2 regions of the Cedecea sp. B1(4) genome follow, and region 1 is predicted to be linked to the other one. Evidence: predicted binding sites of a transcription regulator. Region 1 holds the regulator's gene; the other holds the start of a gene.
What was found. Region 1 encodes CRP, which controls carbon source genes, mostly activating them, when cyclic AMP is high. Its sites were predicted from a motif close to ATGTGANNNNNNTCACAT; they were not measured.

Region 1 (4,333 bases):
AATGAGCTGCAGGGTATATACCGCCGTGACGGTAAAGCCAATGGTGGCCCAGCCGTAGCTTTTGCGGATAAACAGGTAGCTCACCAGCGTAATCATTAACATCGCCAGCAGGGTGTAGCTGTCCGGGACGTGGAAGTGCAGGGTGATACCCGCGATACACAGCCCTGCCATGGTGCCTGCCGCCCTGTGAACAATGCGCACCCGCGTTGCACCGTAGCCGTTTTGCGTCACGAACATCACCGTCATTAGGATCCAATACGGCTTTGGCAGGTGTAAGAAGGAGCCCAGCAGGCTGGCAATGGTCAACATCACACCTAAGCGCGCGGAGCTGCGCAAAGCGGAGGATTTGAACGAGAGATAGCTTTTCAGGGCCGGGAAAAACGGTAAACGGCGTTCCCTGTCCTCCATTAAATCCCTCACGTACAGCGGCCGCTGGGTTTTCAGTACCCGGGCAATGCGGCTGAAGTGGTAATGGCAGAACTGCCCCACTGGATTGTCCGGGTTCTGGCGAGCTATTTTTTCCAGGGCGTCGATCTGCTTATCCATGGTAAAGCGCGTTGGATAGCGGTGATAAAGAATATCGTCTGCCAGCACGCGCAGGCGCGCGGCGATGGTTTGGGCATTCCAGCGGATCACCGCCTCGGCATGGCTTTGCTCGACCAGTTTTTGCACCTCTTCAGGCTGGTGCAGGCTTACCGAAATGTGTTCCTGCAGATCCAGCGCAACCTGGAAAGCGCGTAATAGACGCTTGTAGCCGTTTTGCTGGTTGGCCGATAGCATATGCAGCTGCTGATAGCAGGTGGTGATCAGATCGACGGCTTTTTGTTGGCGGGCCAGCAGCGGCGGCAGCGCTTTTTCCGGGTCGGTATGCTGGGTCAGCAGGCTGTATTTTGCTTCGCAGTAATCTGCCAATTGGCGGTACAGCAGGCTGAGCGACTCCCTGAGCGGCTGTTCGCGCCAAAGCCGGAACCAGAACCAGTTGAAAGCGCCGTACCAGATGGTACCGAAGATATAGAGCACCATCGGTTTCCATATAGGCATGTTACCGGCCATGCTGAGCGTAAAAATAGCGGCGATCAGCGATGCGGGCAGCAGGCGAGCGTGAAGTGAACTGATTTCCGCCGTCACGCCGAGCAGCAGAGCCATGACGATCAATATTGCCGGCAGCGGGATGTGGGTATAGAGCAGCAGAAGCTGCAGGATAAGGCTGCTGAGGGCGAACAGGCTGCCGCCTATAATCAAACGTTTGAAGAAGCGTTTGTGTGGTGTGTCCAGCCCGGCAATGTTGCAGCAGGCGGGAACTAACGAGAAGAGCAGGCCGTTTTGCAGGCTGCCAAGCAGCAGGCCGACAGCCACGGGAAGACACAGCACCAGCGTTTGCCGCAGCGCGTAGTTAACTTCCGGGTGGTAAATTAATCTCTTCCACATAGCCTGAATTGTAGAGACAAAAAAGGCGTGTTACCGAAGCGACACGCCTTTATAAGGGCTAATTAACGGGTGCCGTAAACGACAATCGTTTTACCGTGGGCGGAAATGAGGTTCTGATCTTCCAGCATTTTCAGAATACGGCCAACGGTTTCGCGGGAGCAGCCCACGATCTGACCGATTTCCTGGCGGGTGATTTTGATTTGCATCCCGTCCGGGTGGGTCATGGCATCCGGCTGTTTAGCCAGGTTAAGCAGCGTCTGAGCGATGCGGCCGGTCACGTCGAGGAAGGCAAGGTTGCCAACTTTCTCAGAAGTCACCTGCAGGCGGCGCGCCATCTGGGAAGAAAGACGCATCAGGATATCCGGGTTGACCTGAATCAGCTGACGGAATTTTTTATAGGAAATTTCAGCTACTTCACAGGCTGTTTTGGCACGAACCCAGGCGCTACGCTCCTGACCTTCTTCGAATAAACCTAATTCACCAATGAAATCACCCTGATTCAGATAAGAAAGGATCATCTCCTTGCCTTCTTCATCTTTAATCAGAACAGCTACGGAGCCTTTGACGATGTAGTACAGCGTCTCCGCCTTTTCACCCTGGTGAATCAGCGTGCTCTTCGACGGATACTTATGAATGTGGCAATGAGACAAGAACCATTCGAGAGTCGGGTCTGTTTGCGGTTTGCCAAGCACCATGCGCGGTTATCCTCTGTTATAAACTGGCTACCAAAGACAAGACGTGGAACCTCTTGTCTGGCGTTGCAATCGTGAAATTTTCCCAAGCCCTGGGAGCTGGCGGGCAGGTTAACCCTGCGGCCTGTAATTAGTCGTTTCCTCTGCTTACGGCATAAACGTCTCTGTATCGCAGCAGCATCCGGATTGTTTTAGCATAGCTTTTGGTTAGTGTCTTGTATTGTCTCGTTTCAGCATGACCTGGATCGCCTTACGTTGCCAGTTTTCACGTAGACGCGTAATCTGAAAGAAATTTTTATTACGGGAGTAGGTAAAATGCAGGCACGTGTTAAATGGGTGGAAGGCATGACCTTCCTCGGCGAATCCGCTTCTGGCCACCAAGTTCTGATGGACGGTAACTCCGGGGATAAAGCGCCAAGCCCGATGGAAATGCTGCTGATGGCCGCGGGCGGTTGTAGCTCAATTGACGTGGTGTCGATTCTGCAAAAAGGCCGCCATGATGTGACGGATTGTGAGGTGAAACTGACTTCCGAACGTCGTGAAGAAGCACCGCGTCTGTTTACCCGCATCCATCTGCATTTTGTTGTGACCGGGAAAGAGCTGAAAGAAAGCGCGGTTGCCCGCGCCGTTGAGCTGACCGCAGAGAAATATTGCTCGGTGACGTTGATGCTGGAGAAAGCCGCCGAGATTAGCCACAGCTACGAAATTATTGAAGCGTAAGTAGAAAAGGGCGGTGTAAAGCCGCCCTCACGCTATCAGGCAATTTTCCTGCCTTCCGCCAGCCGCTGCACCAGCGGGGCCATGATCAGCTCCATCGCCAGCCCCATTTTCCCGCCCGGTACCACCAATGTATTGATGTGGGAGATAAACGACCCCTGCAACATCGCCAGCAGATAAGGGAAGTCGATGTCGTCCAGCCCACGGAAGTGAATGACCACGAAGCTTTCGTCCAGCGACGGAATGGCTCGCGCGGCAAACGGGTTAGAGGTGTCTACGGTCGGAACGCGCTGGAAGTTGATATGGGTACGTGAGAACTGCGGCGTAATGAAGTTGATGTAATCGTCCATGGATCGCACTACGGAATCCATCACCGCTTCCCGTGAATGGCCGCGTTCGCTGGTATCGCGCACCAGTTTCTGAATCCATTCCAGGTTAACGATGGGCACCACGCCTACCAGTAAATCGACGCAGTCGGCGACGTTATGTTGAGGGGTGACTACACCGCCGTGCAGGCCTTCGTAAAACAGGACGTCAGTGGGCTCCGGGAGCGGCTGCCAGGGCGTAAAAGTGCCCGGCACTTGGTTCCACGGCACCGCTTCATCGTAGGTATGCAGGTATTTACGTGCTTGCCCTTTGCCGGTCTGGCCGTATTCGATAAAAGTTCGTTCCAGTAACCCGAAGTCGTTGGCGTCTGGCCCAAAGTAACTAATATGGCGGCCAGCATCGCGTGCCTTGCGGATGGCCATGTCCATTTCCGGGCGGGTATAGCGGTGGAAACTGTCGCCTTCAACTTCGGCGGCGCGCAGGTTGAGCTGCTGGAAAATCTTGCGGAAAGCGAGGCTGGTGGTCGTGGTACCGGCGCCGCTGGAACCTGTGACCGCAATAACCGGGTGTTTGGCTGACATAGGGTGAAAACTCCGTGAGGGATCGGAAAAGAGATCTGTATCTGCTTGTTATACTTTTCAGCCAGTATAGATCACCCTGCCAGTCAGCGGTCAGCCGCGAAACTGCCCGCGCGGCATAATGTTCACCGTTTCATGGAGTTCAGACCAAACCAGCACGGCCTCGCCGTTTTGTAACTGGCGCTTCACGTCGGCGACTTTTTGCGTCAACGAGCGCTCCTGCTCACCATAATCGGTGCCTTCCCGTAATACAAAAGATTCAATCAAATTGTCGAGCGTTTCAGGGTCGAGATCTTGCCAGGGAATGATCATTTCAGTGGTCCAGGAAGCGGGTTAGCCAATCGGGAATGCGCTGCTCAAGCCACATCTGTGGGCGCAGCAGAGTCCCGCCGACAAAGCCAACATGGCCGCCGTAAGTCGTGAGCTGGTAGTGGATATTGGGCGGCAGCGTTTCGCGATCCGGGATGACGTGGTGATCCATAAACGGGTCGTCTTTGGCGTGGATAATCAGCGTCGGAGCGGCAATTTCCGGCAAAAGCGGCATGGCGCTGCACTGGCGATAGTAGTCCAGCGCGTCGGCAAAGCCATGGA
Region 2 (4,333 bases), on a different contig from region 1:
GTTTTGCCTAGCTTGAAGCGGGCATACAGCGTGAATTCATGCGGCCACAGTTTTAGCGTCTCGGCATTGTTATGCAGCTCAAAGGTCAGCACCACGCCGTTGGCGTCTTCATTATGCGCGCTCAGCGTCCACGGCTGGTTGCGAGCAAAACCGTGCGCCGGCAGGCCTGGCTGCTCCGCCGGGCCAAACCATGGCCAGCAAATCGGCACGCCGCCGCGCAGCGCTTTGCCTTTATGGAATGGGGTGATGTCGCTCAGCCAGAGTACTTCATCTTCGCCTGCGGGCTGCCAGGAGAGCAGATGTGCGCCCTGGAGCGCGAAAGATGCCCGAACCTGTGGGTGATCAACGACGATGACGTCCAGTTCATCGTTTATGCGGCGGGTAAGGGCAGGGGTAATTTGTTCGACGACCGGAAGTGCAAAAATTTTATTAATCATTTCTTTTTTCCTTAGTCCTGGTTATTTGAGGCAAAAAAAAGAGCGACCGAAGTCGCCCTTTAGGATCAGGTTCCATCTCAACTTATTTGGAGATGTGAGCGATCAGATCCAGTACTTTGTTGGAGTAGCCAGTTTCGTTGTCGTACCAGGAAACCAGTTTCACAAAGTTGTCGTTCAGTGCGATACCCGCTTTAGCATCGAACACGGAAGTCAGTACTTCGCCGTTGAAGTCGGTAGAAACTACGTCATCTTCGGTGTAGCCCAGAACGCCTTTCATTGCGCCTTCGGAAGCAGCTTTGATTGCTTTCTTAATTTCTTCGTAAGAAGCAGCTTTTTCCAGACGAACGGTCAGGTCAACAACGGACACGTTAGGGGTAGGAACGCGGAACGCCATACCAGTCAGTTTGCCTTTCAGCTCTGGCAGTACAACGCCTACAGCTTTAGCAGCACCGGTAGAAGAAGGGATGATGTTCTGAGCTGCGCCGCGGCCGCCGCGCCAGTCTTTGTGAGACGGGCCATCAACGGTTTTCTGAGTTGCGGTGGTAGCGTGAACGGTGGTCATCAGGCCTTCAACGATACCGAAGTTGTCGTTGATAACTTTAGCCAGTGGAGCCAGGCAGTTGGTGGTGCAGGATGCGTTGGAAACGATGTCCTGGCCTGCGTATTTTTCGAAGTTAGCACCGCGAACGAACATTGGGGTGTTGTCTTTGGAAGGACCAGTCAGAACAACTTTTTTCGCGCCAGCAGTGATGTGCTTACGAGCGGTTTCGTCAGTCAGGAACAGACCAGTTGCTTCAGCAACAACGTCAACGTTCACTTCGTTCCACTTCAGGTTAGCCGGGTCACGTTCTGCGGTAACACGGATAGTTTTACCGTTAACAACCAGGTTGCCGTCTTTAACTTCTACAGTACCGTTGAAACGACCGTGAGTTGAGTCGTACTTCAGCATGTAAGCCATATAGTCAGCGTCTAACAGGTCGTTGATTGCAACGATTTCGATGTCAGAACGTTCCTGAGCAGCACGGAAAACGATACGGCCGATACGACCAAAACCGTTGATACCTACTTTGATAGTCATAGTATTCCACCAGCTATTTTTTAGTGAATAAAAGGTTGGCTGTAAAATTACAAAAACCTTACGCAGCGTCAAGCGGAATCGTGTCAATCATTGCGACAAATCAATCCTGTGACCAGGGTTTGTACGACTGAACGCCTCACGCTTCCTTTTGGGCTTAAATCCAAATGGGGACGATGCGGGGAATTTTAAACGCCAGTCCCAACAATAATGTGATTCACGTCACGCTTTGTGCCGTGCCAGAATTTCAGGGCTAAGTTTAGAACAAAAAGCAGCACGGTGTTGTTAATTTTTTGTTAGAATGGGGCCGTGAGCTGTCCCAATTGAACTGACCGAGATGTACACCTATGTCTAATCAATTACCCCCTGATTCAAATAAGAAAAACCTCAGCGAGATGCAATACTACGTGACCCAGAAGCACGGCACTGAACCACCGTATTCAGGGCGTTTACTGCATAATAAGCGTGACGGGATTTATCACTGTCTGGTGTGTGAGGCCCCGCTGTTTCTTTCGGAAACAAAATACGACTCAGGCTGCGGCTGGCCAAGCTTCTACGAGCCTGTCAGCCCCGATGCCATCCGCTATCTGACCGATAATTCTCACGGCATGGAACGCGTTGAAATCCGCTGCGGCAGCTGCGACGCGCACCTGGGCCATGTGTTCCCGGATGGCCCGCAGCCGACCGGGGAGCGGTATTGCGTTAACTCGGCCTCGCTGAGCTTCACCGACGGGCAAAATGGTGAGCAGGTTGAGGGTTGAAGAATCGATTCAGCTAATTATTCTGCGACGGGGTGCCCAATGAGCAATCTGGATGAGATGTTGAGCGTGATGACGCCGGAAATTTATCAGCGCCTGGCGACCGCGGTCGAACTGGGAAAGTGGCCTGATGGCGTGGCGCTGACCCAGGAGCAAAAAGACAACAGCCTCCAGTTGGTGATGCTGTGGCAGGCGCGCCACAACACGGAGGCGCAGCACATGACTATCGACACCAATGGCCAGATGGTGATGAAGAGCAAGCAGCAGCTGAAAGCGGAGTTTGGCATCGAGCCTGCGCCGTTTGTGACGATGAAGCTGCAGTAAACAAAAAGGGAGACTCACTGGTCTCCCTTCGTTTTTCTGCGCTAACCGCTATTTAGCGTGATCGATGCCCAGCGACTCGGCGAGCTGTTTCGCCAACTGGTTGTTGTCATCCGCGCCGTATTCCCAGAACATCGCGCCGCCCAGCCCCTTCTCCTTGATGTATTCGGCTTTGATTTTCACCGAACGTGGGTTCTCATAGGAAATGGCAAACAGCGGTTTACCTTCAGCAGACTTCAGCGTCAGGTACGGCACCTTCGCGTCGTCATCCCACTCTTCGGTGAAGCGCTTCTGCGGGTCGTTCAGCATTTTCTTCACCAGGTCGTTGTATTTGACGTAAGTGTCTTTCGTCAGCTCCACGCCCAGCGCGGTTTTAAACAGCTCCAGCTCACGCTCGCCGAAGTAGGGCTGTGTGACCGGATTTTTCTGCGCGTCGGGTTTTGACCAGTCAATGCCCGGCTCTACGGCACGCTTAGGTACGCGGCCATAGAAGCCGATGCCGAGGTTCATCTGCGCTGGTTTCAGCCCGGCTGCGAGATAGTTATTTACTACGAAATCAGCGCTGTACTTGTCGGCTTCGGCAACGGTCGGCCACTTTTTCGAATCATAGAGATTCGAGTTGAAGTACTGCGTACCGTACGCCATGTCGTAGGTCATCAGGTTGATGTAGTTCAGCACCGGCGCAATGGCTTTCACATCAACCCAGCTTTTCGGGCTTTCAGCATTGGCCCCGACGGCAATGGTAACCAGTTTTTTATCGCCCACGGCTTTACGCAACTCTTTCAGCAGGGCGGTGAAATTATCCCGGTCGGCATCCAGCTTATCCACCAGGCCCCAGGCACCATTTACCGGGAACTCCCAGTCGAGGTCGATCCCATCCAGGCCATATTTGTCCATCACTTCCTGCACGGAGCGGATAAACACCGCGCGGTTTTCAGGGGTTGCTGCTGCGGCAGAGAAACCGCGAGCCCCCCAGCCACCAACGGACAGCAAGATTTTCAGCTGTGGATTCTGCTTCCGCAGTGCCGGCAGGGTTTCAAGGTCGGAGACAACTTTTGGGGAAAGATAGATTTGATGCAGTTTTGACGAGTCTTTCAGCGCTTCGTTGGTTTCGCCTTTCTCGTCGTTATAAATCAGGCCAAAGGAGTAATTGAGGTGGGTAATCTGGCGAACATCAAGCTTATTGATATCCCCACCGGGACCGGCAGTGACGTCGCCGCCGCCGTTGAAGTAACCCACGGAAAGCAAAGATTCAGCCTGCGCAACGCCGCTGCAGGCGAGCGTCACCGCGGCCACCAGCGGTAACATTTTACGTGTGAATGACATAATGATTCCTCTTTGACGGGCACAACATAAAAGCTCCCCGGCCACGCTTAACAGACGAAAACGGCGGAAAGCGAAATCAGCTAACGTGCTGAATAAATTCACTGAATATGATTATGAGAGCGCTCCCAGGCGAGGGCGAGCAAAAAAAGCGTAGAGTGTGAGCGGAATCGATACAAAAGTGCGGGGCGGGGGCCGCCCCTACAATTATTGGCAGGTAAAATCGGCGAAGGTCATTAGCGTGGCGCCTTCAACCGCCATCTCCTGGAATGCGTCCAGACTGCTCTGGGGCCGCAGGTTCACGCCTCGACAGCCATCGGTGATGACGGTGACTTCATAACCCAGTTCCAGCGCGTCCAGCACGGTAAATTTCACGCAGAAATCCGTTGCCAGCCCCAACACCACCAGGCTGCGGATGT

Region 2: a site for CRP is predicted at 1,723-1,740, ahead of msrB (peptide-methionine (R)-S-oxide reductase MsrB). Genes of this name have one in related genera too.

What each region holds. Positions count from the first base shown of each region.
Region 1 covers NZ_JCAHMZ010000007.1:13,608-17,940, reverse strand. Annotated here, with positions in the region: gene ACR6JA_RS15440 (YccS/YhfK family putative transporter) at 1-1,428, opposite strand, end outside; gene crp (cAMP-activated global transcriptional regulator CRP) at 1,491-2,123, opposite strand; gene ACR6JA_RS15430 (OsmC family protein) at 2,436-2,840, shown strand; gene ACR6JA_RS15425 (phosphoribulokinase) at 2,876-3,745, opposite strand; gene ACR6JA_RS15420 (YheU family protein) at 3,836-4,054, opposite strand; gene ACR6JA_RS15415 (hydrolase) at 4,056-4,333, opposite strand, start outside.
Region 2 covers NZ_JCAHMZ010000001.1:354,449-358,781, forward strand. Annotated here, with positions in the region: gene ACR6JA_RS01730 (D-hexose-6-phosphate mutarotase) at 1-437, opposite strand, end outside; gene gapA (glyceraldehyde-3-phosphate dehydrogenase) at 520-1,515, opposite strand; gene msrB (peptide-methionine (R)-S-oxide reductase MsrB) at 1,860-2,273, shown strand; gene ACR6JA_RS01745 (YeaC family protein) at 2,313-2,594, shown strand; gene chiD (chitinase ChiD) at 2,643-3,917, opposite strand; gene pncA (bifunctional nicotinamidase/pyrazinamidase) at 4,122-4,333, opposite strand, start outside.